One region of the Labrenzia sp. PHM005 genome, then DNA from elsewhere that is predicted to be linked to it. Evidence: riboswitches for the same ligand, from Rfam matches in the RefSeq annotation. Region 1 holds a riboswitch; each other region holds the start of a gene.
The links. A riboswitch is a leader RNA that binds a small molecule or an ion and turns the genes downstream of it on or off. The one in region 1 is predicted to bind S-adenosylmethionine.

Region 1 (9,926 bases):
TGGCGATGACGTCGAACTTCTTCCTCAACAACCAGCTGACTTACCGCGACCGGCGCTTGCGCGGCTTTGGAGCCCTGATCGGCCTTCTGACCTTCTATGCGGTCTGTTCCGTTGGCGTTCTGGCGAATGTCGGTGTGGCCAACCTGATCTATGCGGATCCTTCCTTCTGGCTGTTTGCCGGTGCTGCAGGCGCGGTCATGGGTGCGGTCTGGAACTATGCAGCCAGCTCTGCGCTCACTTGGCGGAAGAACTGAGGCCCTTTGTGACCACGGATCCTCAGACGGACGATTTGCCGTTTTACCTACGACCAACAGGCTTGGTCCTGATCGTTGCTGCGTTCACGGCTCTGAAAATCTTTGCCGCCAGCAATGCGCATTTCGTCGAGGACGAGGCCTATTACCGGATCTGGGGTCTTTTCCCTGCGATGAGCTATTACGATCATCCCCCGATGATCGGCTGGTGGATTGCCGCAGGGCAGGCCCTCTTTGGCGATACGGTTTTTGCCGTTCGTGCGGTGGTGATTTTTTCAGGACTGATTGGATCGTTGGCGCTTTGGCGGACGGCCTTCATCCTGTTCGATGCCCGCACGGCTGGATGGGCTGTTCTGTTTCTAAACACCAGTCTTTTGGTTGGGATCGGCGGCATTCTGGCGACACCGGATGCACCATCGGTCCTCTTTTGGGGTTTGAGTTTCTGGGCGCTTGCGGAATTGGTGACGTCCAAAAACGCCAACTGGTGGCTGGTGATCGGTTTGATGGCCGGCTGTGGCCTGTTGTCCAAATACTCGGTTCTGTTTCTCGGGGCCGGTATTGTCTTGTGGCTGCTCTGGGTGCCGGAGGCGCGCCGTTGGCTTTTGTCCTGGCAATTGTGGGCTGGTGGCCTGATTGCGGTGCTGCTGTTTGCGCCGGTGCTTTACTGGAACCATCTGCACGACTGGGTCAGCTTCTACAAGCAATTCGGCCGGGCGGGCAGTAAGGACTTTACCGCCAAATACATCTTTGAATTTCTCGGCGCTCTTGTCGGCCTGCTCAATCCGCTGATAGCGGTGTTGGCTGCTATGGGAGCGGCAGATCTGTTCAAGCGGTTCCTGGCCAAAGATGCCGTTGGTTCGCTGATCATTCTGACCGTGCTGCCGTTCCTGATTTATCTGATTTATCACTCGCTGCATTCCCGGGTTCAGGCCAATTGGCCAGCCCCCCTCTTCCCAGTCTTTGCGCTTATGGCGGCCGTGTTTGTGGCTGATCTGCAAGGGCGTTCAAAGAACTGGATCAAAATAGCCAAGGTAGGCGCGGTGCTAGGCGCGGTGGTCGCCCTTGTTGTCCAGGTGCACGCCGTCGCACCGGTTACCGGGCAGCTGGCCCGCAAAGACCCGACTTTCCAATTGCGTGGGTGGCCCGCAATCGGTTCGGACTTGCGCAAGATCGCGGCGGAGACAAATGCAGACTTCGTTTTGACCTCCGGCTATGGCCTCAATGGTCAGATCGATTTTCTTTTAAAAGAGGATCTTCCGGTGCATCAGTTCACCCAACGGATCCGTTACATTATGGCACCATCGCCACAAGACGCGGTATTCAATGGCACGGGCCTCTACATCACAGAAGCGCGCCGGGACCAGTCGGACAAGTTAAACGCCGCTTTTTCCTCTGTTCAAAAAGTGGCTGTTCTCCGGCGTCTGGTCAAAGGCGTCTTGCTTGAAGAGTTGCTGGTTTATGAGCTTTCAGGCCGCCAGGGCGCAGTTCTGGAGCTGGTTGCAACAAAATAATATCGCCCGGCTTTCGGGTGTAATCTCTAAATAGGCTTGCAAAACCCTACGAAATCCCGCAGGGAAGAACGAATTGTTTTTCCCGCGCATTTCGCATCGTTGCATGAAAAGAATTACACTTGGAGCACTTGATTACGGCCTGGCTTTCGGGGTCGACCGCGCCCTGCGGGATCTTGCCGAGCAAGGACGGATCAGTGCGCTTGGCGCGATGGTGGCGACCGACCTTTGGCCGCGCGAGTTCCGGCCACTCATGGATACGGTCCAAAACTCCAGTGCTCGCACGCTGTTCGGGATCACGCTTGCCTTTTCCGGTGACCGGGTCGCACCGGTAAGCAGCCGCATGCATCAGACCTATGGCGACCGGATGTTCTCCCGTTCAAAGTTGAACCGGCGGGCGTTGCTGCGGATGCTGCCGGATGAGCTGCTTCTGGAAGAAGCACAAGCGCAATTGGCCCGATATTCGGTTCTAATGAAGCGCCAGCCGGATTTTGTGGCCGTCAGAGAAGGCATGCTGGAACGCAGCGCAATCGCGCGCCTTGTTTTCAAGGCGATCAGTCAAGCCGGGTTCGACCGGCCGCCCTATATCATCTCACCGGTCGGCTCGGGGCTGAAAACCTTGCGCCTGCAACGTATGGCAAAGCGGTATAACCTGAAGCTCTTGCCCAAAGCGGCCCCGCTGCCTCCTGTGAGCGACCGGGAGGAATTGCAGACTTTGCTGCACAATCATTTCGACGGCATGACCGATATGAGTTTTGTCGCCGCCATTCCGGGACGTGCCGATGACCGCCTGCGGCGTGATGAACCAAAGGCAAAGATTGCTGTCCGCGAGTGCCAATATGATGTTCTGGCCAGCGACCGGTTCTTCCATACGCTTGAAAAGAAAGATGTCTTTTTGAACTGACTTTGGCTTTAGAAACGAAAAAACGGCTCTGGGGGGGACAGAGCCGTTTTTCGTGGAGGTCTGAAAGGGGGGAGGGGCGGCCCCGCTTCCATGTTTATGAATATAGGGGTAGTTTGCGTTTGGGCACGTGATGAAGATCACAGGAATGCGTAAATGCGCGGCGAAGATTGTGTCGCCAGTGGGACTGGCAGGGGGTAAATGTGGCGGAAATCAAGGATTTTCTTAAAAATAGCTTTTCCCTTCAAGGGCTTGCTCCTGATCTTGCGCGTGATCTATCGCGCCTTGCCCGGCCGATGAAATTGGCAGCCGGTGCGATATTGTTTGAAAATGGCGCGCCAGGAAACGGCTGTTACGCTGTTCTGGAGGGCTCTCTCAAGGTTTCAATTCTGTCCATTGACGGCGATGAACAATTGCTGGCCGTTCTGGGACCGGGTGATCTTGTAGGTGAACTGGCGCTTCTCGATGGCCGGCCACGGTCCGCAACGGTCAGTGCACTGAAAGACGCGCAGCTGGCGTTTATCGAAAAGGCTGGGTTTGAGCGGTTCGCCGACGAAAATCCCGCTGTTTACCGCCACATGCTGTCCATCGTCGGCAAGCGGCTCCGCCAGGCTAATGATGTACTTGCGGCAAGGTCGTTCCTTCCTTTGCCGGGCCGGGTGGCGCAGACCCTGCTGCAGCTATCTGAAACCTTTGGCAAACCGCTCGACAATGGCCGCGTTCTGATTCACTACAAACTCAGCCAGGCCGACATTGCCAATATGGCGGGTGCCGCGCGGGAGAATGTCAGCCGTGTGTTGAACGACTGGAAAAGAGCGGGCACGATCAGCCGGATTTCCGGCTACTACTGTCTGGAACAGGTCGAATTCCTGGAACAGGCATCCACGCTCTAAATTCTTTTGGTTCCGGCCAGAATTGTATCAAGGGTCTGTGCGTTCAAGCTGTCGAGAAAAGCTTCGGCAGCGTTCGCCATAGCGCCTTTGAGGGCGCAGCGCGGTAAAAACGGGCAAGAGGTTGGCTCGTCTTTCAAACAGGCGACCACCCCCAAATCTGGTTCGATCAACCGGACGACCTCTCCGATCCGGATTTCTTCGGGGCTTTTGGCAATTCGGATCCCGCCGCCACGGCCGCGAGTCGTTTCCAGGTAACCGGCTTTCGCGAGCTGGGCGACGATCTTCATGACATGTGATTTGGCCAGGCCGAGTTGAAGGGTCAATTTATCGACGGTTTGCGGGGCGTCGGATTGGCAGATTGCCATCAGAATTCTCAAGGCAAAATCGCTGGCTTGGCTCAAGCGCATATGGGTCTCTTTAAAACATTCATTTTAGATGTTGATTTTAGCGTGAAGATCTGTCATTTAAAAGATGCATTTGAAATGAATGTTATTAGGGCGCGATGCAGATGGACAATATGAGCGGTGATTGGGATGGCGATGTCTTTCGCGCAGACGATGCGCCAAGCCGTCAATACACTGAAGTGGATCCCGAGACGATCCACATCCTCGTGCATTCATTTTATGGAACAATCCGGTCTCACGCCCGGCTCGGCAAGATTTTCGAAACTCGGCTCGACGGACGTTGGCCGGAACATCTGGCCAAGATGGAGACCTTTTGGCAGTCGGTGCTTTTGAAGAACGGGACTTACAAGGGCAAACCGGTACCGGCGCATTTGAAGCTGAAAGAAGTTGTTAGCTCAGACTATGCGCAATGGTTGAGTGTTTTCAGGCCGGTGACCCGGTCAGTCTTCATTCCGGAGCTTGCAGACGAGATCATCATCATCGCGGAGCGGATCGCGCAGAGCCTTTGGCTTGCCACTTTCGGCATGGCCGGCAGCGAACCGCCTGCGGACCTTTTTTCCAACAAAGCCTGATAGGAGGGGCTCATGTTACCGGCAATCGTTTTGGCTGCTGAAGCCATGGTTGTTGTCTGGTTCACTGTCTTCATCACGATGATGGTGTCCATGTATCTCGATTCCAGATCTTTGCCCTTGCCGAGACTGGACATTGCCGGGCGCACGCTACTGGGCAGCGCCAAACTGGCGTTTGCGGTGGGTATGCTCGCACTTGCCGGTCTTACGATTTTCGAATTGCCGGTTTCCTGAGCGAAAGGAGTAAAACGATGAACCGTTCGAATTGGATCCATCGGGGACTGCCAGTGTTGCTGATCTGGGTTGCCGCGCCTATGCCGCTCTGGATTATGGCGATCCTGATGCTGATTATCTAAACGGAAACATTGTCTTTCGAAGTGGTTGGTCTAGTCTTTCGGACGGAAATGACGAGGAGTGACCGCATTGAGTGAAGAACAGCCGTACGGCGAACTAACCCTGCGCACCATGGCTATGCCAGCAGATACCAACGCCAATGGCGATATTTTTGGCGGCTGGGTTCTGTCGCAAATGGACTTGGCGGGCGGGATTGCGGCCGGACAACGGGCGTCAAGTCGTGTGGTGACCATCGCGGTCGATAAGATGAAATTCATCCGGCCCGTGCATGTCGGAGATGTCTTGTGCATCTACACCAGCGTTGGCCGGGTCGGCACCAGCTCCATGGAAATCAAGCTGGAGGCTTGGGCGCTCCGGCATCGCTTCGGCGGACGCGAGAAGGTAACGGAAGCCATCTTCACCATGGTTGCCGTCGACGAAAACGGCAAACCACGTCCCGTTCCCAAAGAGGGTTGATTAGACCGCTTGATCATCCCGGCGGTATAAGAGGTCCGCAAACAGCTCCTCGTCAACCGCACATATGCAGCCGTTCGCCCAGAGCCGCAGCAGCGCTTGCAAGCGGTTGACGCGTTCGGGCTGGGAGAGCGGTTGTTTGTGACACGGCAGGCCGCCATAAATCCGAATGGTTTTTAAGCGTGCTAGAACACAGTCTTCTGCCGTTTGTTGCCAGATACGCGACGCTGAACATTCGGCGTCGCCAACAGTGTCAGATTCGATCAATTCAGCCACTTGTCCGGCCAAAGCATCTTGAAACAATTAATCCTCCATCGGTTGCCCGAGGAGGACTGGCGCAAGAAAACAACCGCTTCGTTGCTGAGGAGCCCCTTTTTGAGTGTCTCTCCAGCCGCATCCCTGTTGCGGAAACCACCTTGCCCGGTCTGGCAGGTTGGCGAGGGCGCCAGCCCTTCTCTTGATGATGGCGCGCTTATGCCATGAGTTTTGTCCTTTGGCAACCGGGCGGGAGACGTCCGCCTTCCCTTTAGGCATGTAATCCTATGCGAGCGGGTCTATTGGTCGCGGTCATAATCGATCTTGCCGTCGACGAGATGGATCCGGCGTTGCATCCGTCCTGCGATATCCATGTCGTGGGTGACGGCAACGACGGTGGTTTGCTGTTCTTCGACAATTGATTGCAGAGAGGCAAACACCTGTTCGGTGGCAGCGGAATCCAGACTGCCAGTTGGCTCATCCGCAAGGATCAGATCCGGAGCATTGGCGAGCGCCCTGGCAACAGCCACCCTCTGGCGCTGCCCGCCCGATAACTGCGCGGGCCGCCTGTGCAGGAAATCCGCCAGTCCCAGCGCTTCCAAAAGTCCAGCAGCCCGATCCTTCTGGTTGGATGCGGAGAGGGCGCCAAGCTTCTGCATCGGGATCAGGACATTTTCCAGGGCCGTGAATTCCGGCAGGAGAAAATGAAACTGGAAGACAAAACCGATCTTCTCCAGCCGCAATTGGGCGTGGTCGGATTTTGAAAGATCGTGAGTTTTGCGGCCGCCAATCAGCACTTCGCCGGATGTCGGCCGGTCCAGAAGGCCAAGCAGATAGAGCAGCGACGATTTTCCGGAACCCGACGGCCCGGTGATCGCGACAAACTCGGCAGCGCCAACAGACATCGAAATATCTTCGACCAGCGTCACGGGAACAACTGCCGGCAGGATGCGCGTCAGGTTCCTCGTTTCCAGAAGCGGGGGAGGCGCAGTTTCCAGTATCTTGCCGCCGCTCATCTCAGGTCGCACCCCTGATGATGTCGACCGGATTGAGCGCCGCTGCTTTCCGCGCAGGCACAAATCCAGCTACCCCGGCAGACACCAGCGCCAAGGCGCTGGCGATCAGATAATGCAGATAAGAAAAATGGATCGGCAGACGGGTCATCTCAATGTCGGTGGTGACTTCGAATTTCACCGTTGCCAGGTAACTCGACAGACCAAAGCCGAGCGCCGAACCTGCAAGCGCGCCAAGTATGCCGATCACCAGCCCTTCAAGCACGAAAATCTGCTGAATGTCAGTTTCCGGAAATCCGAGGGATTTCAAGATGGCAATGTCTTTGGCCTTCTCATGAACGATGGTGGAGATGATGTTGTAAATCCCGAATCCGGCTACCAGCAGAATGCCGCCGACCGCGGTGTACATGATGATGTTGCGGATGAAGAACGCCTCCATCAGGCCCTCATTGGCTTCCTCCCAAGAGATTGCCTTGAAGCCGAGCTGGCGTTCCGCCCGGGCCGCGACATCGACAGATTGTTTGATGTTGTCCAACCGGATGGTGATGCTGTTGATGATGTCGGGTTTTTCCAAAAGGATCTGAACCGCTTTCAGTGGGGCATAGGCGAGCCCTTCATCGCTGGTCGTGATGCCCGTGTGAAACAGGCCGACGATCTTGAAACGTTTCGCGACCCCATTTGCCGAGGTCAGTGTAACCGTGTCCCCGAGATCTGCGCCCAGACGGTTTGCGGCCTTATCGCCAAGAACTAGGCCATTGGACGTTGTGCCGAGATCCTGAAAGGAGCCTTGCCGGATATCTTCACCGATATTGGAAACCATCAGTTCCTTTTCCGGACGGACACCAATCAGTGACAAGCCAATGTCCTGGCCGCTGTAGCGCAGGACTGCCTGACCTGTGAGCCGCTGTGCGATATTACCATCGACCCAATCGCGTAAGGAGGCGAGCGCTTCCGTTGGATTGCGTATGCCGCGTAAATCTTCCAACGGCCGCAATCCGTGAAATGCAACAGCGTCATAGACTTTGCTGGCCGGCTGTTTTGTTGGCGTCCGCTTTTCGTCTTTGATCTCCACATGCGGAATCGCGTTGATCAAGGTTTCCATGAAATCGCGCTGGGATCCCTGCATCAAGGATGCCATGGCAATGGAAAAGCCGACGCCAAGCGCAACGCCGAGCGTGGAGACAACTGTCTGCCGCAACCGGTTGCGCACATGTGTGGCTGCGATGCGGAGCTGGAGGATCATTGTCCAGCCTCAGGGACCGGGGTGATTTTCTGGCCGACTGTGAGGTCATCCCGGTAGGGCAGGATGACTTTGTCGCCATGAGACAGTCCACTCAGGATTTCGACTGTGCGCGTCCCGGTAATCCCGGTCTCAACTTCCGTCGTTTCAACAGTGTTGTCTTCAGAAAGTATTTGAACCGTGCGATCATCAAGAGTGGCAACCGGCACCAGCAGTGTTTCCTGTTTTTCCCGCGTTACAATGTTGATCTCCGCCGTCATGCCAATGTGCAGCGGTGTGTCGGCGGGAAGGGCGAGGTAGACACGATAGTTTTTCAGGACCGGATCGCCTTTGGGCGTTATTCTGGCAACCGTGGCGGAGAGATCTTTCTTCGGAAAAGCGTCAGCCCGCACCAGAGCCGTCTGACCGACTTGCACTTTCGGAATGTCTTCTTCATTGACTTCCGCCACCAGCTGCAAGGGTTCCGGCTGCCCGATCCAAAACAGGATTTCCCCCGGCTGGGCCACTTCCCCCACAGCGCCGTCCTGCCGCAGAACAACGCCGTCCATGGGCGCAATGATTGTGTAATCGCGCAGCCGTTCCGTCTGCGCGGCCATCATGGCATTGACCCGAATGAGTTCGCTTTGGGCGCGGTCATAAAGGTGCTGGCTGATCACCCGGCGCTCCAAGAGCTGCAGAGCCCGTTCGCTTTCCGATTGCGCCAGGGACTGGCGGGCTTCCAGTTCGGCAAGGGTTGCCCGGGCATCGCCGCTGTCAAGTTTGGCGAGCTCATCGCCCTTCTTGACGACCATGCCTTCACAGCCGCACAGAGAGACGATCCGTTCGCGCAGGATGCTGGTTACCTTCGCCCAGTTAACTGGTTCAACCACGGCTGTTGCGTATACAACGTCAGCCGCGGATCCCAGATATGCTTCCGTGACTGTGATCTTCGGAGGACGTGCGGACCACCAGCTCCACCCGACGAAAAGGGCTGCAAGCAATGCGATGAAAAACAGATAGCGGAAATATCTCATGGCGGACCTTATCTTGTGTCCGATCTAACCTACGTCGTGATTTTGCCAACGCCATGCTTTGGATCAAGTGAAACATTGTCATTTATCGGAAGGGAAGGCTAGCGGAGCCGGGTATTCCGATCGAAGACGCGCTTGTCATCAAACAGGAAGCCTGTTCTGCAAGCGCCTGATTAAGGTCCCGGCTCAATGACCGATCCATCGGTAAAACGGTTAAACCGGAACCTGGTCAAATCATAGCCAGTCTCCCGGTTCTGCATGAGATTTGCCAGGACTTCGCCGACTGCCGGGCCAATTCCAAATCCATGACCGCTGAACCCCGAGGCCACCCAAAGACCCTCCATGCCGGGGACACTATCAATCGTTGGCACAGTGTCAGGCATTGTGTCGATCATCCCGGCCCAAGCTTCAGCGATTTCAACATCCTTCAAAGCCGGAAACCGTTCAGCGATCCTTTTCTGAAGTTGGGGCACGAGCCCTGACCAGGGGGCGGGCGATAGAACACGGTTTTTTTCAAACGGTGAAGTCTGATCGTCCCGCCAGGTTCTGCGTGTCGTCCACGCGTCGGGAAATCCGGAGGGCGCCGCTGGTTTGAGATATAGACTGCCGCGCGAGCCCCAGGCGGATTTGGCAAAAAGACGTGTATTTTTGAAAGCGCTTGGACCCAAAAAGAAATCTGAGTGATCGGTTAGGGCAACCACATAACCGCCGTTTTCCTCGCGGCGGAAGGCAAGGGCTGGATCGCTTGCACAGCCAGCATAGACACTGGGCAACGGACGTGTTCTTGCCACGCTTGCCCGCACACTCAGCTGCGGAAACCGGATCCCATAGCGCTCCAGGAATAATCCCGTCCAAGATCCGCCAGCGAGCAAGACTGCGCCCGCGCGCACCGTTCCGGCTTCGCAAATGACACCGCTAATTTTGCCGGCCGATTTTTCCAGACCCCGGACCGCGCAGTTTTCCCGAATAATGATGCCGGCGGATTTGGCATGCCGCGCTATGGCCGGCATCGCCAAGAGCGGTTCGACGCGCGCGTCCGTTGGGCTCTTGATGCCTTCTCTCCAGTAGCCAGGTA
Region 2 (9,926 bases), 440 kb from region 1:
GCCGCGGGCAAAACCGCCGATCGACCGCGAAGCCGCGGAAATGGCAAAGGGATTGTTGCGGCAGGCATCCAGAATGACAATGTTGCGGTCTGCCTTGCTTTCCATCTCCGCCAAAATGGTCTGAAGTTTGACCGAAGTCTGTTTGATGGTGTCCGCATCTTCTCCATGCGCATCTACCGGAATAATGAAATTCTCAGCGCCAATCTGAACCGCATGGCCTGCAAAATAGAAAAGGGCGATGTCATCTGGCGCAAGGGATTTCCGCGTTTGTTGTGCAAGGCTGAGGATTTCAGACCGGCTGAGGTCGGTGCCATAGAGGACCCGGAAACCTAAGCGATTGAGCGTTTGTGCGATGTCGGTCGCATCCTGTGCAGCGTTGGGCAGTTGGGAGACGTGCTCATAGCGCGAGTTGCCGATGACCAGGGCCACTTTTTCGCCCGAGACTGCAGCCCCTACGGAAAAGAGGGAAATGAGGATCCATAAAACCAGATAGCCGAAACGTCCCACTTGGCCACTCCCACACACGTGACGGTGAGGAGTTTTTGGCACCACACCGCCGATACCTGCCTCGTGTTGTGACAAGAGTATATCACACTGGTTGTAGGGTCAGGTGTTTATCGCAGGCGAAGGTGATGATTAGTTGGCCAGGGTGTGTCTAAATGCGTGCCAGATCATCTTCGGGCCCCTCCACCGTCAGATTTACACCTGTTTCTGTATATTCGCGGGCAACGACACTCAGTCCTAGAATAACGATTTGCCGCTCTAACTCAGAGCTGGACGCAAAATTGGCGCTAACTGTCTTTGTCACAAATTTTTGGAACGGGATCAGCTCTGCATTGCTGATAGCGTCTTGGGCAGCGCCCGAATACGCGCGGGCCAGTCCGCCGCCGCCAAGTTTGGTGCCACCGAAATAGCGGACAATCAAGACCGCGCAGTTGATCAGCTCAGCCCCTTGAAGAACACGCAAAGTCGGCATGCCGGAAGTCCCGGCCGGTTCGCCATCATCTTTGCCGCTTTCTTCAATTCGGCCATCGTCCAGGAGGCGTCGGTGGGCGGTGACGATGTGGTTGGCCTTCTTATGCTCCTTGCGCAACTCCTCCAGCCGGGCTTCGAACTGGCCAACTGGCACAAGAAACGCCAGAAATCGGGATTTCCGGTCCTCCAGAAAACCTTCGAATTCGCGGGTGATGGTTTTGAAGGGCATATTGGCGCGTCATCCCGCACGCAGCGAAAGCGAAGATGCGGGATCGGAGAGCTGAATGGATCGTCTATAATCCGCGCCCATTCGGCCGATAATTTGCGGCCTGCCGATCCCGGGTCGCGCTTCGCTTGCCCAGGATGACATTAGGACGGTTACGCATAATGGAAGGCTGATCACTCAACTGCCCGAAAATGCTTCGACAGCTTCAGTGCCTGGCCCTGGTAGTTAGAGCCGATGCCTTCGCCGTAGAGTGTTGCCGGACGTTCGGCCATATGTTCGTAAACCAGACGCCCAATGGTTTGGCCGTGTTCAACGATAAAGGGCACATCGTGGGAGCGAACTTCCAGAACGGCCCGGGAACCGATGCCGCCTGCGCCTGCATGGCCGAAGCCCGGGTCGAAGAAACCGGCGTAGTGAACGCGGAACTCGCCCACCAGCGGATCGAATGGCACCATTTCAGCCGCATAGTCCGGCGGTACGTGGACCGCTTCCTGGCTGACAAGAATATAGAACGCATCCGGGTCGAGGATCAGTTCGGCGTTCTGGCGCCGGTAGATCGGTTCCCAGAAATCGAGCGGGTCCTGTGCACCGACTTTATCAACATCAATCAAGCCGGAGTGATGTTTGGCGCGATAACCGACCAGGCTGCCAGGGCCGGTGCCTTCCAAATCAATAGACAGCTGCACCCCGCCGCCAATCCGCTCATTGCCACCGCTCATCAGGGTTTCTGCCTGATGGATGTTCTCCAAATCGGCATCCGGGATCAGGGATTGTCCACGCCGGAAGCGGATCTGGCTGAGCCGCGAACCGGAGCGCACCAGGATCGGAAACGTGAGCGGCGAGATTTCGGCATATAGCGGGCCGGTATAGCCAGCTGGTATGGTGTCGAAGGCCTGACCGTTGTCGGTGATGACCCGTGTAAAGACGTCCAGACGGCCGGTCGAGCTTTTCGGATTTGCGGTTGCCGAAATGTCGGTTCGCAGCGCCAGGCTTTCCTGCAAGGGAACGATGTAGACGCACCCCGTCTCAAGAACCGCACCCTCTTGCAGGTCTATTGTGTGCAACTTCAGCTGCTCCAGCCGGTCGGCCACTTTAATGTCCGGACCTGGCAGAAAACTTGCGCGCACCCGGTAAGCAACAGACCCGAGCCGCAGATCCAGGCTGGCCGGTTGAACCTGGCCGGTGACCGGTGGCATTTCAGAGGAAATCTCCTGTGCCGCGAACATGGCGTGAATGACGCGCTCGGGCAAAATCCCGCTGGCCTCAAGCAGCGCGCTTCCGGTGGTGGCTGGGTCCGCTGTAACGTTCATCAATTCATCCTGCACTCGTCGTCTACCGTCCTTAGCGGATGCAGCGGGTCAGGCCAACAGACTTTCTGCTTAGATCGAGGAAATCCTTGGCTCAAGATTGACCAATCCGCCGTTTTCGCTTAAGTGAAAGCCAACTCGTGGTGATTTGGGCCGGCCGGCTTGCAGCCACGTTAAATAAGTCGCTAAATAGGCCGGAGGTGCGAACCCCGGTCTTGAGGCTGGGGTTTTTTCGTTTGGAGCGAATATCGACATGACTGACACCAAGAACACCGCCGGAACCAACTGGCGCCCTGCAACCGCACTCGTTCATGGCGGCACCACCCGTTCACCGTTCGGCGAAACGTCCGAGGCCATGTATCTGACCCAAGGGTTTGTCTATACCGATGCGGAAGCCGCCGAAGCCCGATTCAACGGTGAAGACCCAGGATTTGTCTATTCGCGCTACGCCAATCCGACTGTGGCCATGTTCGAAGACCGCATCAAGATGCTGGAAGGTGCAGAAGCCGCAAGAGCGACCGCGAGCGGCATGGCGGCTGTCAATCTGGCGCTGATGGCATCGGTCAAGGCAGGCGATCATGTGGTCGCCGCCAAGGCGCTCTTCGGGTCTTGCCGCTACATCTGTGAGACTTTGTTGCCGCGCTTTGGTGTTGAAAGCACGCTTGTTGACGGCACCGACATTGAGCAGTGGAAAGCAGCAGTCAAGCCGAACACCCGGGCGCTATTTTTGGAGAGCCCGACCAATCCGACGCTGGAAGTTATTGATATTGCAGCCGTTGCGGAAATTGCCAAGTCGGTCGGCGCGCGTTTGATTGTCGACAATGTGTTTGCGACGCCGATGTTCCAGTCGCCACTTGAGCTGGGCGCGGATGTTGTCGTCTATTCCGCGACCAAACACATTGACGGGCAGGGGCGTTGCCTCGGCGGTGTTGTTTTGTCCGATGAAGAGTGGATCACCGAGGAGGTGATGCCCTTTGTCAAACACACTGGCCCGCATATGAGCCCGTTCAGCGCCTGGGTGCTCTTGAAAGGTCTCGAGACCCTGCCGCTCCGCGTGGCTCAGCAGACAAGCAGCGCCGGTCAGATTGCTGATTTCTTAGCCGGAAAAGCGAAGGTCAAGCAGCTTATTTATCCGGGCCGGGACGACCACCCGCAGGCGGATGTAGCCAAGCGCCAAATGCGCGGCGGTTCGACCATGCTGGCGCTGGAAATCGAAGGCGGCAAGGAGGCGGCCTTCAGGTTTGTCAACGCACTGGACCTCATCAAGATTTCCAACAATCTGGGGGACGCCAAAAGCCTGATTACTCATCCGGCCACGACAACCCACCAGTCGATCGGGGAAGAGGCTCGCGCTGAGCTCGGCATCACCGACGGCATCCTGCGCCTCTCCGTCGGATTGGAAGATCCGCAGGATCTTTTGGAAGACGTTGAGAAGGCCCTGGCGGCGATTTAAGTCGTAACCGGGAGAGTGACCTGTTGTCGAAGAAAACTGCGCAGCAAGAAGTGTACGAACGCTTCCTCGAGGTTTTCGGAATAGAGTGCCTACCAGGCGGTCTGTTCTATCAGTTTGAGCACAGCCTCAGGTTCGAACTAGGTGATCCATTGAGTATGGATCAGCCGATAAGGCGTTTTTTGCAGGCGCATCGAAGATCGGTGAAGATAGCTGAAACGGTGTTCGACAAACCCGACAATCTGTACGCTCTTGTTGTCGGCTATGGGACAGACGGAGAAGTCTATTCGAAGTTCAAGTGGCTAAAGACCGTCTTTCCAGATTTTCGCAAGAAGACATATGCGCGAAAATCTGAAGGGACGTCTGATGAGGTGGATGAGTATTGGTACTTTCATCCTATAAGAAGTCGATGGGAAATCGCTGAACTTCTTTGGCTGGATTTGGCCAGGGAGGTCCCGGTCGAACCATCGGCATCGAACACACGAACCTATATTGTAGATTTCGCGAATGCCGTCATTTTACACGCCTATGACGACAGAGGACTCGATCTCGTATCAATGCAGCGCTCTGCGCTTCTAAAGCCTTATAAAGAGTTACGCTCTTGGCTGCTCGATTACGACATTGAAGCGATGGATCGAGCTTTCGGCCCTTAGCTGATCTGCATCGGCGATATTAACCGCCGCTTCCGCGTCACTTCGCGGCAGACAACAGTCCGGCAGCGGCCATCAGCGTTCCGCCGCCGGCCCGGTTGAGCAACTTTGGATGCTGCCGTAAAAAGCCGAGCAGTTGTTTGGCGCCAATGGCGTAGATCATGACAAACGAAAAATCGAGTGCGGCCATGGTCGGACACATAATCGACAGCTGAGGTGCAAAAGGTGCCGTTGGATCAATGAATTGCGGAAAGAACGCTGTGAAGAAAACCAGTGCCTTGGGATTCCCAAAGGCAACCGCAAAACCGCTCGCATAAAGGCGCGCTGGATGGATGGACGGTTCCGGAGTACCCGGTTCCGGCAAGCTGGGCGCTGAGCGCCACATCTTTACCGCCATATAGATCAAGACCGCCACACCAGCCCATTTGATGAGTTGGAAGGCGAATGCTGAGTTGGCAACGATGACGCCCAGGCCAATGGCGACCAGAAGCATCTGAATCATGTTTGCCGAGATGTCACCAAGCGCGGTGAATAGCGTTCTGCGAGTGCCAAAACGCAAGGCATGAACCATACCGAGCAGGATGCTCGGGCCAGGTGTCATGGTCAGGATGAGGGAGGCAGCGACAAAGGCCAACCAAGTTTCCAAAGGCATAATGAGGATCGTCCAAGGAGATTGCTTTTTTTGATGACTTATGGAAATGAATTGAAATAGAAAAATAACCTCAAGTTATATCAAGCCGATGAACTCACAGGACATTCCCCTCGTTGTCGCGCGCGCGCTTCGGTTGATTGCGGAGACTGGGAGCGTATCGGACGCAGCGCGGGCGCTGGGCGTGACTCAACCGGCCGTCAGCAAGAGCATCGCCCAATTGGAAAAACGATTTGGAGTTGCTTTTCTTGTTCGTGGATCGCGGCCTCTGACTTTGACGGATGAGGGGAGTGCGCTGGCGCAATATGCCCAGCAGGCCGACTTGTTACAGGACAAGGCGTTGCGGCATCTGGACGATGTCCGCAAAAACCGGACCGGTACCGTCCGCCTTGGGTCTTTCGGATCGTCCGCGTCCTTTCACATCCTGCCAAAACTTCTGGGAAGCTTCGCGCTGAAATTTCCGGGCATTGCTGTCGAAATTCTGGAGTTTCCGGACGAACAGCTTCAGGCGGTTTTACGCGAAGGCGGTGTTGATGCCGCGATCTTGGCTGATCCGGATGTCGAAGATCTAGAAATTGTTCCACTGGCCGCAGATCAACTGGTTGCTTTGGTGCCAGATCATCACAAGCTGGCTGATAAGGTGGCAGTTCAGGCCGCAGATTTTGGCGTGGACCCTTTTATTCTCACCAAAGGCGGCAGTGCACCGCTGGTAGAAAAATGGTTTGCCGTGGCCGGAATAGCACCTCAGATCAGTCATACGATCCTGCAAGTGAATTCCATTTTGGCATTGGTCAAAGCGGGGTTGGGCAACTCGATCATCGCTGAGCTGGCAGTGCCGGAACATCCGGTCGGCGTGCGAGTCTTACCCCTGTCACCCTCCGCGCCGCGGTCGATTGTTTTGGCAAGGCGGGAAACGGCCCCCAGATCCAAGGCAGCTCAAAGTTTCTGGCAGTTTTGCGAGAGCCAAACGCTGGCTGCGCGCTGACTTTAGTCTTTCAGAGCGTGGTAGCTGATCAGGACGCGCGCGCAAGCCGAGACGGCGCAGATGGCTGCGAACGTCCAGGCGAGAACCGGAAACCAAGCAGGAAAAAGAGCCATCAGCAAAAACAGCGCGATGGTTTCTGTGCCTTCTGCGAGCCCGCCCAGGTAATAAAGCGATTTGACACCGTGCCGGGACGTCGAAAGCCGTCGTTTTTCCGCCATGATGGCAAAGGCGAGAAAGGCCGATCCGTTGGCGTAAAAACTTGCTAACAACGCGGCTGCCGGAAGTGCATTGGTCTCTGGAGACAGGAAGGCAAAGGCAATCGGGATGGCGCCATAGAAGAAAAAATCGAGCGTGATATCCAGATAACCGCCGAGATCTGTTTTTTTGTTTGCGCGCGCAACGGCCCCGTCCAGTCCATCGAAGAACCGGTTCAGCGCAATCAGGATAAATCCTGCAAATGTATATCCATAGGCGATTGCCACGGCGGCCAGAACACCAAAGCCGAATCCAGTGATGGTAATTGTATTCGCGCTGACGCCAACACGGGCCAGGTGCAGCCCGAACATGGTCAAAGGTGGATTTATCAGCGGGCGAATTCGTGCGTCTAACATGTATCAAGCGTCTTAGAGAGAGATTGTTAGGGCGTTAATGCGAAATCCGGCCGCTTTTCACAAGCCACACTCTTTCACGGTTGCGTCAATCGCCCTATAAGCCAACTTAACACGGCCCTTGGGCCAGATTGTCAAAAGGATCAAACGTGTCTGGCAGTTATCGCGCCATCACTCACAGCATCGAAGTCTCCGTCGAGCCGTATTACCTGGATGACGAGTCGAAGCCGGAAGAGCAAGAGTACATTTGGGCCTATCTGGTCGAGATCCACAATGGCGGAGATCAGCCGGTGCAGCTTTTGAGCCGGTATTGGATGATTACGGACGGCTTGGGTCGGCTGGAAGAAGTTCGCGGCGAAGGTGTTGTCGGCGAGCAGCCGGTGATTGAGCCTGGCGAGACCTACGAGTATTCGTCTTATTGTCCGCTGGCGACAGATTCCGGCATCATGGCAGGCTCTTATGAAATGGAGCGGTCGGATGGATCGACCTTTCAGGTCGAAGTACCTGCCTTTTCCCTGGATCTTCCAGACACGATCCGTAGCTTAAACTGAAGTTACAGAGCCAGGTCTGGTCAAATGCTGACCAGGCCACCGGCAAAACCGATCAAAACCCACAAGATCCACTTGCGCCGGTTAAAAGCAGTGAGCAAAGCAACTGCCAGCGCAGCCATCAGCGCATAGATTGCGTGGCCAGCGAGCCCTGTTCCGATGACAATCGCGAAGAGGTCCGGATCCCGGTTCTTCGCAAGCGGATAGTGGTACTCGGCGAACATCACCAGAGACACTGCCGCAACACCGATCAACCATCCAGAGAAAGCGATCAGCATCCGGGCGCCCCAATTTGGTTTTTTGGGTAGCGGTTTTGCTATGAGCCTGACCGGGCGGTCTGCGGAATTTGCTGCCTTTCGGGAAACCTGCTGCTGATGGCGCCTTAAAGGATAGCGCACAGTTGCTTGATAGCCCGGTGAAGGCTTGTTCATTCCCGTCTCCGCCCTGACTGTTTCCAGCTTCTGAGGCGTCATAGCGGGCCGCCGGTTAGGGGCGGGTAAAACCAATCATTCAATTTGGAGCAATCGGTGCGAAAGCACCGTCTGTTCTGATTTCAATACTGAATACTGGAGCTTGAGCGAAGCTATTGCCGTTCTGGCTTGGTTTCCTGAGCGCGCTGATGGATCCAAGTGAAAATGGTATCCATCGCGCAAGGAGTATAGGCTTCCCGCCCTAAAGCGATAAACGCAAATTCGGCCCACACCGGCATCTGATCGGGACGCTGATAATTGAAAACGCTGGCGCGCAGCAATCCGTGGGTGGCTCCGGCAACGACTTCGAAACGGTTCGCCGGATGGGTGTGCTCTAACAACGCGCGATATTGGGCCGAGTTGAAATTCGGATCGACGTTTAGATCTTCGCTGCCGTGAACAGTGAGGAAAGGTTTGGTCGCTGTTTTGAGCGGTACAGTAGCGTTGGACCGCCAGTTTTTGCGGACAAACTGGTAGCGCTGTTCAGACATTGGTGACGGCGAGATTTTTGATTGCCGGTACGCTGTGTAATCTGCACCCTCTCCCAAGAGGGTCTGGTTATGGGCCGATTGTTTGCGGATTTCGGCATCAATATTTGCTGACGAAATTCCTTCCGCCTCCAAGCGCTTGCGGGTGTAATACTGGCCCTGCCGCTGCCAATCAATGGCGCCGCCAACAAGCACCAGAAAATCAGCCCGTCCTTTTGCCTGCGCAAGGTGCGGCAAAACCCAACCTGCTTGCGAAAAGCCCAAGAATCCAACGGCGGAATTCTGGATCTCCAGAAGAGACGTCAAACGCTCAAGCGCTGCCTCGGCAAGGTCTGCGCGGTCTTGCATCGAAAAATCCAGCCAGTCGCCTTGGCTAGCGCCGACCCCCGGCTTGTCCCAGGAATAGACTGCGATTCCGTTGTCGAGTAGCACCCGGATCAGCGGCAGATATCCGCCTCCGGAATACCGGTCTTGCGGCCCGTCACCGTGGACAATCAAGACAACAGGCGGATCTTTTCCTTCCGGCCGGTGCAAAGTGCCTGAAACATTGAAGCCATCGTATTCAAACGAGATCGGCTGCGTTTCGTACCCGGACAGATCAAAGTCGCCGAGTCCGGATAAAAACAGAAAGCCAAAAAACAAAAGTGCCCCTCCGACGAGGGACACGATGGACCAAAGAAAAAGACGCCGTCGTGCGAAACGCACGGCCCTCTGCTCCCTTAGGCTGTCCTGTGGCGGGCGATTGCGCCACGCTCGATGGCGGCAACTGTGAGTTTGTCGAGGCCGAACCGGTCGCGCAGGAGCTGAAGAAGGCGCAGTTCTTCTTTTTCAACGTGCAAATCAGCTGCTGCGACTTCAACTGCCAGCGCATAGGCCGTGTCGTAGAGTTTGGGCGGCAGGATGTCGCCGACAAGTTCCAGCACCAGGAACAGGCCGTTGTCTTCCTGCAGGATGTCGCCGCAGCGCTGAGCTGCCGGAATGACATTGTTCGGATTGTAGTCCTTGAACACCGGCAGGGTTTTGATCATGTCGCCGATCGTTGCCAGCTCGTTGTCGGTCATGGAGTTATCGGAGGCCGATACAATCACCATGATGTAGATGAGGGCTTCCTCGATGCTGATCGGGTCTTGTCCTGACACTTCAAAAATCTCCTTCGCCGCTACCGGGCATTGTTTGCTGCCCCGATGTAGCGGCTCAAAGACGCCGCTTCAAGCATGTTGCGGCCGACAATTGATTGACGGCGGGCTTGCTCTTTTCTAGTGTCGCGCCGCAATATGCGGGACAAAGGCCTAAAGTTTGCCGGTTTCTCCCGCTTTTCTTTCAAAAACAACTGAAACGATCTGAAGAACATGACCGACCAATCCCTGTCTCCGCTTGACCTTTCGCAAGACTTTGTCGAGGCGGCCGCCAAATCCAAGGCCTGGCCATTCGAAGAAGCGCGAAAACTGGTCAAACGGATCGAAAAACGGGATCCGCAGAAACCGGTCCTGTTTGAAACGGGTTATGGTCCGTCCGGTCTGCCGCATATCGGCACCTTCGGCGAGGTGGCCCGCACAACGATGGTGCGCAC
Region 3 (9,926 bases), 1.4 Mb from region 1:
CGGCCCCAAAGGCGGAGCTGTTGCAGCGCTTTCTGGCGGCCGGTCTCATCCCGTGGTTTTCATTGACGACAGCCCAACCAATCACCGCTCGGTTCAAGCGTCCCTGCCCTCCGCCGTCCAAATTCAATTCATCGCTGATCAACGGTTTCTTAGATCTGTAGAGCCAGAGGCCCATATTGATCTTCTAACAGGTGACTGGCGCGAGACATGCCGCTTTATCGAGGCTATCTTATAGCTTTGCTGCAACGGCCGGATCTTCGCCTTTGTATGACCGCGTGAGCCAATGACAAAAGAGCTGAAAGCGCTGTGCCGGGATTGTGGGACCCGGCTGCCCGGTCAGGCCGCCCGGTGTCCGCGTTGTGGCAGCCCGCGCCTGTTGAACCATCCTGAACTCGATCAGCTATCGATCGCTCACATCGACTGTGACGCGTTTTACGCATCCGTCGAAAAGCGGGACAATCCGGATCTGCAGGACAAGCCCGTCATTGTCGGCGGTGGCCAGCGCGGTGTTGTCTCGACCTGCTGTTACATCGCCCGCATTTCCGGTGTGCGCTCTGCTATGCCTATGTTCAAGGCGATGGAGGCATGCCCGGACGCGGTCGTGATCAAGCCGAACATGGAAAAATACTCCAAGGTGGGCAAGGAAATCCGTCAACGCATGCAGGCTCTGACACCGCTCGTTGAACCGATCTCCATTGATGAGGCCTTTCTTGATCTGACCGGTACAGAACGCCTGCATCACGCAACTGTTGCCGAAACTTTGGCGAAATTTGTCCGTGATATTGAAAATGACATCGGCATTTCCGCAAGCGTTGGCTTGGCGCCGAACAAATTCCTCGCCAAGCTGGCGTCGGACTTGGAAAAGCCACGTGGATTTTCGGTCATCGGCGCGGCAGAAGCCAAAGACCGTCTGGCTCCGATGCCAGTCGGCAAAATCTGGGGCGTCGGCAAGGTGTTTCAAAAGAAACTGGAACGGGACGGCATCCGCACCATCGGGCAACTGCAAGTGATGGAAGCCAATACGCTCGCTCGGAAATATGGTTCTATCGGCCTGAGGCTGGCAAAGCTGTCGCACGGTGACGACAGCCGGGATGTCACCCCGTCGCGCGGAGCCAAGAGCGTCTCGACCGAAACCACCTTTCGAACAGACATATCCGACTTTGAGGTTTTGAAACCAATTCTGCGGGATCTGTCAGAAAAAGTGTCGTTCCGGCTCAAAAAAGCGGACCTCGCTGGCCGGGGCATCACGCTGAAATTGAAGACAGCGGAATTCAAGACAATCACCCGCGCGCGCCACCTCACCGACCCAACTCAGCTGGCCGACAAGATTTTCGACGCTGGAATTGCACTTCTGGATGCCGAAACCGACGGCAGGCGCTTCCGGCTGATCGGAATCGGCGTCAGCGACTTGTCTGACGCTTCCCAGGCCGATCCGGAGGACCTGCTCGATGCCACCGCTGGGCGGCGGAAAAAAGCAGAACTTGCCATCGACAAGTTGCGCGGCAAATTCGGAAAATCCGCTGTCGAACTTGGCCTTACCCACGCTGCAAAACAAGCGCGGAAAGCTGCTGAAGATAACTAGAGCGCCGGGCGTAAACGTGGAACCGTTTGATGGCTTTGGCCGGTCTATCCGGTAAGGCGCAGCACGCAGCGCGATGCGGGGCATCGGGCAAGATATGCAACGCAGCCGGTGGGCCGGCCAAAGTCACCCAAAGGGCCTCGTCTCATGAGTCCGCTGGCCTACGTTGGCCCGCCCTTATGGTGCCAGCACCACTGCGGGCGCCCCGCCTTGCCAGCAAACCAATGAGACGGGTCAAACGCTTCCACGTTTTCGCCCGGTGCTCTAAACTTCAGTTACCGCAATTCGATTGACTGGTGTGATCGTGCAGCTCCAGCGCCGTCATAGTGCCGGCGAGTTTGAAATCGCCATAATCGAGAACCAGCTTGTCGCTGATCCCGTTTTCAAACAGGCGGAAGGACAATTGATAGACCGGTGTCTGCTCGCCATTGCCCTCGTCTTGGGAGGGGTCGAAGTAGGCAACCGTGACCGGCCAGGATGCGATAGCATCTAATGTCTCCTCGCGTTTGCCGTCGATTTCCGGCACTTCTCCGACCGCCTTCGCGCCAATGACTGCCGTTGTTGCAAATACCTTATCGCCGGTCTCGGCACCGTCATAAATGTCACTGGCCGTAAAATGGCCGCCGGTCCGGGCAGCATTGAGAATGCTCATAAGATGTTCGGTCGGAAACTGAACGTCCTTTCCGATTTCAAGCGTCTTTTCCGTTGGTTCTTTTAGATCAATAGCTTTCAACCCCGATTCAAGACGTGCTGCCCCCCGGCTGGATTCAACCAGTTTTTGGTCCACATAAGTCTTGGACAGGAATTGATAGTTTTCTGCACCGGCATCTTCAAACGAGGTGGTCTGCAAGTCGGTCACTTGTAAGCCACCGTTGACATCTTGGAATTGGGTTACAAACCGGAAGTTGACGCTGTAACCGTCGCAGGCATCGCCGGAAAACTCATAGACCATCCGGCCGCTGAGGCCGGCAATGCCGGATTGCTGCAGTGAATCAGCAAGCTTCATATCATAGACGGCGCGATGCTGGGCCAATGGTACACCGGCAATCTGCGCCGCGGCTTGGTTCACCGTGCCAAAAGAAAAGACAGTGGAGATGGGAGCGCCAATAACCAGAAGACCGCCAAGAAAAGCCCTGTTTCGAAAAAGACGCTGCATCATCAAACCTCATGACCGCCGTTCGGCGAGATATTCCAAGTTTCTACTCTTGTATTCGGGATCCGGCAGATCCGCCAGCCGGGATTGCCGCTTGATGCCAATAAACCGCAAATTGATCTCCGCAGAACCAGCCGATCCGTATCTTCTGAATTGGGCAAAGGAGTTTTCCACCAACAGGCGCCGGAATTGCGCTTGTCAGCCCCATTAATTTACGCCAAGAGACAGCCATTCACTTCCCTGATTGAGGATCGTCATGACCAGCAAAATTGAAGCCCGTTTGTCCGAGTTGGGAATCACCTTGCCGGATGCCGCAGCACCAGCGGCCAATTATGTGCCTTTCGTGAAAACCGGCAATCAGCTGTTCATTTCCGGTCAGCTGCCGATGGAAGCAGGCGCAATTGCCGTTTCCGGCAAACTGGGGGCAGATCTGGATATTGATGCAGGTCAGCTGGCCGCAAAACTTTGCGCCATCAATCTGCTGGCCCAGGCAAAAGCTGCAACGGGTGACCTCGACAAGGTTGTGCGCCTGGTCAAAATCGTCGGTTTTGTGAATTCCACCGGCGATTTCACCGATCAGCCGAAGGTCGTCAACGGCGCGTCCGACTTCCTGGTCGAGGCGATGGGCGACAGTGGCCGCCATGCTCGCTCCGCAGTCAGCGCAGCCTCGCTACCCTTTGGGGCAGGTGTTGAAATCGAAGCCATTTTTGAAGTCGCCGAATAGATCTACCAGCGGTCCGCTCGGGTCCTGACCCGAGCGGACCGCTTTATTGAACGGAATGTGATGTCTCCCGATTTAGAAGCCATCTTTGCCCGCCCGGTCGCGCACCGGGGATATCATGACGCCAGCAACGGCATCATTGAAAACACTCCGACGGCGATTCAAAAAGCCATCGACAAAGGGTTTGGCATTGAAGTTGATGTGCAGCAGACCAGTGACGGCGAAGCCCTGGTGTTTCACGACAACGATCTCGACCGCTTGGCAGATGCCGGCGGGCCGGTCGCTGGGCGGACATCCGCAGATCTTGTTAAGCTCCAAATGCTCACCGGTTCAGACCATTTGTGGCTGTTGCAAGACCTTTATGATCTCGTCGATGGCCGTGTTCCGCTGGTTGTCGAAATAAAATCCCTTCTGCGCCGAGATGCCCAGGCCGATTTTGTCCGCCGTGTTGTTGATCAAACAGCGGCATACAAAGGACCGGCCTGTATCAAGACGTTCGATCCGGACATGCTGGCCATCGCAAAAGCTCACAACAGCCAAGTCTTGCGCGGCATTGTCGCCGATGCGGCCCGGCCCGGACCGGATTACACGCGGCACAGCCGCATGGACCGGTTTATCATGCGTCACCTCTTGCACTTCCCGCGCACCAGCCCGCATTTCATCTCCTACAGTGTCAATGATTTGCCGAGCCTTGGCCCGAGTGTGATGAAGACCCTGCTCAAAACACCGATCATGACCTGGACGGTCCGCACGCCCGGACAATGGGAAGTCGCCGAACGGTTCGCGGATCAGATTGTTTTTGAAGGGTTTGATCCGGAAAAGACCTAAACCTATAGGGCAACGCCAACACGCGGCTCTTGCGGTGCACCACAGATGCTCTAAATGGAAAGAAGGGATTGTAATTGCGGCGAGCCGGCACTGAAACATGACGTCATCACCTTCACCGGATAAGGAAAAACCTCATAGCTCAGGTTCCGGTGATGATGGACAGACTTTGTCACTGCGCATCCTATCGTCGCTGGCTGATGTTCCGGCAGACAAATGGGACCAGGTCGCCAACCCTGGATGGCAGCTTACGAGCACGGGCGGATTAACGCCCACGCCAAACTGCACGAATTCCATTGATCTGACTGCAGCGCTCTCTCCAGAAACGGATAATCAATCCAGCAACACCGCCTTCAATCCGTTTCTATCCCACGCTTTTTTGCAGGCGTTGGAAGCCGCTGGTTGCGCCACCCGCCAGACCGGCTGGGTGCCCCGGCACATAATCCTGGAAGATGCGTCTGGGGCCGTTTTTGGCGCGGTTCCGGCCTATCTTAAAAGTCATTCGCAGGGGGAATATGTCTTTGACCACGGCTGGGCGGATGCGTTTTACCGGGCGGGTGGCGACTATTATCCCAAGCTGCAGATCTCTGTGCCGTTTACTCCAGCGACTGGCCGGCGGTTCCTGACCAGTCCGGACATCAACCGAGAGGCCGGTATCCAGGCGCTCGCGGCGGGCCTGGTTCAAGTGTGCCAGCGCACCGGCGCCTCGTCGGTCCACGCAACGTTCCTGACAAAACCGGAATGGGGCACACTCGGAGAACTCGGTTATTTGCAACGCACCGACCAGCAATTTCATTGGGATAACCATGGTTACGAGGACTTTGATCAGTTTTTGAGTGATCTGGCTTCGCGCAAACGCAAGGCGATCAAGAAGGAACGCCGCGAAGCGCAAAGCGTCGACGGCCTTGAAATTGAGTGGGTAACCGGCAGCGGCCTTACAGAAGCGCACTGGGACGCGTTTTACCGCTTTTACATGGACACCGGGTCGCGAAAGTGGGGCAGTCCCTATCTCAACCGGGAGTTCTTTTCACTGATCAACGAGCGGCTGGCTGAACGCATCTTGCTGGTGCTGGCCAAACGGCACGGCCGTTACATTGCTGGCGCCTTGAACTTCATTGGCTCTGAAACACTTTTCGGCCGCCACTGGGGCTGCAATGAACACCACCCCTTTCTGCACTTTGAGCTTTGTTATTACCAGGCCATCGATTTTGCCATCGCGAAGGGCCTCAAACGCGTTGAAGCAGGCGCACAAGGCGCGCACAAGCTGGCTCGCGGATATTTGCCGCAGACCACCTATTCCGCCCACTGGATAGCTCATGAGGGGCTCCATCAGGCCGTTGCAGATTATCTGGAACATGAGCGGCTGGCGGTGGAACGGGAAAACCAGGCATTGGCGGAACAGGCGCCGTTCAGGAAGGAACCGTAACTGTGTTGTCGGGGTTTTCCTTGGGGGCCCCCAAATTTTACTCCAGTCACAACAATGACATTTGCCCGATCAGGGCTTGCCGGATCGGTTTTCTTCGATTACCTAGATTGCCATCATCAAGAGTTGGGACAGATGCCCCACGCCAACCTGCCGATCCGGGCAAGGTGGTTCTTCGAAGAGAAGATGCGGCCCGAGAGCGATCTTAGCGGCAACAAATCGGATCTCAAGAAGGCATCTGTCTCTGGTTACGGGACGTGCAAATGCCGATAAAAATACCAAACAATCTTCCTGGCCGCCCAATTCTGGAATCTGAAGGCGTGATGATCATCCGCGAAGCGGATGCGATCCGGCAGGATATCCGGCCGATTAACATCGGTCTGCTCAACCTGATGCCGAACAAGATCAAAACCGAGACTCAGTTTGCCCGTCTTCTCGGCTCCACGCCCCTGCAGATCGATCTTACTTTGGTGCGCATGACCAACCACGTGGCGCGCAACACGTCGCAAGAGCATTTGTCTGCCTTTTATCAGCCCTGGGAAGAGGTGAAGACCCAAAAATTTGACGGCTTCATCATCACCGGCGCCCCGGTTGAAAAACTGCCCTTTGAGGAAGTCGGCTATTGGCAGGAAATGTGTGACGTTCTGGATTGGACCCAGACCCATGTGCATCGGACCATGACGATTTGCTGGGCAGCTCAAGCAGCCGCCTATCACTTTTATAAGATGCCGAAGTACGCCCGCGATACCAAGGCGACCGGGGTTTACCGCCAGCGGACCCTGGTGCCCGCCTCGCCTTATTTGCGCGGGTTTTCGGACGACTTCTGCCTGCCGGTCTCCCGCTGGACCGAAACCCGGAAAGCCGACATTCCGGCGGAAAGCAATCTTGCAGTGCTGGCCGAGGATGATGAGACCGGCATGTGTCTGCTGGATGACCCGGACCACCGCAGCCTGCACATGTTCAACCACATTGAATATGACACCACGTCGCTAGCGGACGAGTTTGAACGGGACAGCCAGGTGTCGGAGACCCCGATCCGGCCGCAGAACTATTTCCCGGGTGACGACGCAACGCTCGATCCGGTGAACCGCTGGCGGGCTCATGCCCACCTTCTGTTTGGCAACTGGATCAACGAGATGTATCAGACGACTCCGTTCGATCTGGAAAAGATCGGCGAGTAGATTTCTTGGAGCGCCTTTAAGGGCGCTCCATCTTTCGTTCATCCGACGATCTCTGCCTTGGCCTTGGCAATGGCCGCGATCAGCCGGTCGATGTCCTCGTCATTGGTCGCCCAGTTGGAGACGCTGATCCGGAAACCCGTTTTTCCTTGCCAGGTGGCTGGCCCGAACCAGGCTTCGCCGCTGTTTTGAACATGCTCGGTGATCCGGGCACAGGCGTCTTCGTTTTTGGGCAACGTGACAAACACCTGATTGAAATGCACATCGTGCGGTACGGTAAACCCGAGGGCCGATAGATCGCCGGCAATGCGTTTTGCATGACCATGAAACCGGTCGACCATCTCGACAACCCCTGCCCGGCCAAGCGACAGCAGGGCTGCCCAGGTTTCCGCTCCGCGTGCCGAGCGGCTGAATTCCGGAGCACGGTCGGCCGGGTTCGGATCTGCGGCCGGAAGGTAAGACGCGCCGATAGCCATCGACGCCTGCATATCTTCCGGGTGCCTGCACAGCGCAAGACCGGAGTCGTAGGGTGTGTTCAATGTCTTGTGGGAATCGACCACCCAGCTGTCCGCGCCGTCCAATTTCTTCAGTTTGAAACCGGCCTCTTCGGACACCTTTGCCCAAAGACCGAAAGCCCCATCCACATGGAGCCACGCATTGGCAGCCCGGCATTTCTCCGCAAGGCCCTCGAATGGATCAAACGCGCCGGTACAGACGTTGCCTGCTTGCGCCAGTACCAACGTGCGTTCGTCGAGTTCGGGTACTTCATCCAGTTTCATCTGGCCCTGATCGTCTACGTCGACCCACTCTATGTCCTGTGTGCCTAGACCTGCCATGCGAAGGGATTTCAGGACGGTCGCATGGATTTCGCGGCCCGCCACAATGCGCAAACGCGGAGCGCCGATGAGGCCAGCGCCGCGTTCATGTCCTTGCCGCGACAGCAGCACATCGCGCGCGGTGACAATCAAAGCCATATTGGCCATGGTCGCGCCGCTGGTGAAGGCGCCATTGGTTCCTTCCGGCAGCCCCAACAACTCAACGATCCAGGAAATCGCTGTTTCTTCCATCTGAACGACGGACGGGCCCGTCAGGCTGTCCGCGATCTGATCCCAGGCGGAGAGCAGGCTTCTGGCGGCGGACGCTGCCGGAAGAGCCCCGCCGATGACATAACCGAAGTACCGCCCGGCGGCCGACGCCACCGTCCCCTCCCCGCCAATTCCGGCCATCGTGTCGAGGATATTTTGGAGGGGCAGACCAGCCTCGGGCAACGATCTGTCGAGCTGCTGCAAACGGCTCAATTCCGGTTGAACCTGACGGTCAGAGAGCTGCTCCAGATAGCGCACACCGCGCTTCGCGCCTTCCAGATAGGCTTCAGACTGGACAATGAGCGGGGTCTTTTGCATGATCGGCGCACCTTAACAATATAGAAGAATTTCTATATAGATGAATATCAATATAGATACAACAACAAGCTCTGCCATGTTGGCCGCATTGGCCAGTCCTGCCCGGCTACAAATCATGATTTGGCTTCTGGATCCCAGGCCGCATTTCCCGGAACAGCGCGATGGCGACCTTGTGGACGATGGCGTCTGCGTCGGCTTTATCACCGACAAGATTGGTCTCACCCAACCAACCGTCAGCTCTCACATGAAAAAGCTCGCTGACGCTGGTCTGGTAACGGGCAAAAAGCTCGGCAATTGGATGTTTTACAAACCCGACCGCAGCAAACTGGAAGCCCTTGGGCTTGCTCTATCGGATGCTGCCAGGAAAGATCCGAGCCCCAGGCTCTGACCGGTTGCTGGTTGCTGCAGTCTGATCCAAATGCCCCCTTGCCGCCGGTAATCGACTGGCATTAGGGTTGCCACAACTCACCCAGAAAATGCTTCACGCTTCAAATTCAGAAAGTTCTTCAAATGACCGCACCTGTCTATGACGATCAAAATGTCTTTGCAAAAATCATGCGCGGCGAAATCCCAAGCCACACGGTTTACGAAGACGAAAAAACCCTTGTGATCATGGATATCATGCCGCGTGGCGACGGCCATATTCTGGTGATCCCGAAGGCGCCTTCGCGCAACATATTCGATATTGCAGCGGAAGATCTCAATGCGGTTATGGCCACTGTTCAGAAAATGGCACATGCCGTGATCAAGGCATTCGATGCCAATGGCACCACTATTCAGCAGTTTTCAGAGCCTGCCGGCGGCCAGGTGGTGTTCCACACACATGTGCATGTCATCCCGCGCTTTGATGGAGTCAAACTACGCCCGCACACCGGTGAAATGGCGGATAACGAGGTTTTGGCAGCCAATGCCGAAAAAATCCGTGCTGCGTTGGCGTAACAAAGGATCCGTTTACTGGAAGGCGGTGAACTCAAACCCGCTCAACGAAGAACCAACTTTCCAGAGCTTATATCAGCCGCACCTCTTTTTATGATCCGGCCCGATTGTTAAGAGTGCTCCAGACGCCAACCCTGGAGCACTTTTTGTTTTCTGTCCTTAGCAACAGGCCCTACCGGCATTTGTTCTTTGCGCAGGTCATTGCGCTGTTCGGCACCGGGCTGATGACCGTGGCACTGGCCCTGCTTGCTTATGATTTGGCAGGAGGAAACGCCGGGGTCGTGCTCGGCACTGCACTGACAATCAAAATGGTTGTCTATGTGACCTTGAGCCCGGTTGCGGCCGGGTTTGCAGCCCGCTTTCCCAGACGCGGTTTTCTGGTCTTTCTTGATCTGGTGCGCGCAGGAACTGCTCTGGCCTTACCCTTTGTCGATGCGGTCTGGCAAATCTATGTGCTGATCGCGATCCTGCAATCAGCATCAGCTGCCTTCACACCAACCTTTCAAGCCACCATTCCCGATATTCTGACCGATGAGGATGACTATACCAACGCCTTGTCGCTGTCGCGCATGGCCTATGATTTTGAGAACTTGCTCAGTCCCATAGCCGCCGCCCTTCTGGTCAGCCTGATCGGTTTTCACTGGTTGTTTGCCGGAACCGCCGCTGGTTTTCTTCTATCTGCCGTCCTGGTCATAACGGCAGCTGTGC

Region 2: it holds a riboswitch for S-adenosylmethionine, as region 1 does, so the genes downstream of both, FJ695_RS24840 (O-succinylhomoserine sulfhydrylase) here and FJ695_RS26825 (hypothetical protein) in region 1, are expected to answer to the same signal.
Region 3: it holds a riboswitch for S-adenosylmethionine, as region 1 does, so the genes downstream of both, metA (homoserine O-succinyltransferase) here and FJ695_RS26825 (hypothetical protein) in region 1, are expected to answer to the same signal.

What each region holds. Positions count from the first base shown of each region.
Region 1 is NZ_CP041191.1:5,921,214-5,931,139, reverse strand. It holds gene FJ695_RS26865 (glycosyltransferase family 2 protein) at 1-254, shown strand, start outside; gene FJ695_RS26860 (glycosyltransferase family 39 protein) at 263-1,762, shown strand; gene FJ695_RS26855 (ChbG/HpnK family deacetylase) at 1,866-2,663, shown strand; gene FJ695_RS26850 (Crp/Fnr family transcriptional regulator) at 2,864-3,553, shown strand; gene FJ695_RS26845 (Rrf2 family transcriptional regulator) at 3,550-3,960, opposite strand; gene FJ695_RS26840 (group III truncated hemoglobin) at 4,062-4,529, shown strand; gene FJ695_RS26835 (hypothetical protein) at 4,542-4,760, shown strand; gene FJ695_RS26830 (acyl-CoA thioesterase) at 4,992-5,336, shown strand; gene FJ695_RS26825 (hypothetical protein) at 5,337-5,636, opposite strand; SAM-I-IV-variant riboswitch at 5,677-5,802, opposite strand; gene FJ695_RS26820 (ABC transporter ATP-binding protein) at 5,888-6,604, opposite strand; gene FJ695_RS26815 (ABC transporter permease) at 6,606-7,844, opposite strand; gene FJ695_RS26810 (efflux RND transporter periplasmic adaptor subunit) at 7,841-8,854, opposite strand; gene FJ695_RS26805 (FAD-binding oxidoreductase) at 9,025-9,926, opposite strand, start outside.
Region 2 is NZ_CP041191.1:5,483,788-5,493,713, reverse strand. It holds gene FJ695_RS24855 (caspase family protein) at 1-507, opposite strand, end outside; gene FJ695_RS24850 (YigZ family protein) at 656-1,204, opposite strand; gene FJ695_RS24845 (2'-deoxycytidine 5'-triphosphate deaminase) at 1,375-2,511, opposite strand; SAM riboswitch at 2,639-2,718, shown strand; gene FJ695_RS24840 (O-succinylhomoserine sulfhydrylase) at 2,762-3,961, shown strand; gene FJ695_RS24835 (DUF3885 domain-containing protein) at 3,985-4,611, shown strand; gene FJ695_RS24830 (LysE family translocator) at 4,649-5,260, opposite strand; gene FJ695_RS24825 (LysR family transcriptional regulator) at 5,349-6,242, shown strand; gene FJ695_RS24820 (CDP-alcohol phosphatidyltransferase family protein) at 6,245-6,853, opposite strand; gene apaG (Co2+/Mg2+ efflux protein ApaG) at 7,000-7,401, shown strand; gene FJ695_RS24810 (hypothetical protein) at 7,422-7,829, opposite strand; gene FJ695_RS24805 (S9 family peptidase) at 7,982-9,061, opposite strand; gene FJ695_RS24800 (tellurite resistance TerB family protein) at 9,076-9,447, opposite strand; gene FJ695_RS24795 (lysine--tRNA ligase) at 9,706-9,926, shown strand, end outside.
Region 3 is NZ_CP041191.1:4,477,491-4,487,416, forward strand. It holds gene FJ695_RS20230 (hypothetical protein) at 1-235, shown strand, start outside; gene FJ695_RS20235 (DNA polymerase IV) at 284-1,582, shown strand; gene FJ695_RS20240 (cell envelope integrity EipB family protein) at 1,851-2,738, opposite strand; gene FJ695_RS20245 (RidA family protein) at 2,989-3,456, shown strand; gene FJ695_RS20250 (glycerophosphodiester phosphodiesterase family protein) at 3,517-4,281, shown strand; gene FJ695_RS20255 (GNAT family N-acetyltransferase) at 4,379-5,704, shown strand; SAM-I-IV-variant riboswitch at 5,813-5,930, shown strand; gene metA (homoserine O-succinyltransferase) at 5,965-6,882, shown strand; gene FJ695_RS20265 (aminotransferase class V-fold PLP-dependent enzyme) at 6,921-8,282, opposite strand; gene FJ695_RS20270 (helix-turn-helix transcriptional regulator) at 8,323-8,670, shown strand; gene FJ695_RS20275 (HIT family protein) at 8,793-9,221, shown strand; gene FJ695_RS20280 (MFS transporter) at 9,365-9,926, shown strand, end outside.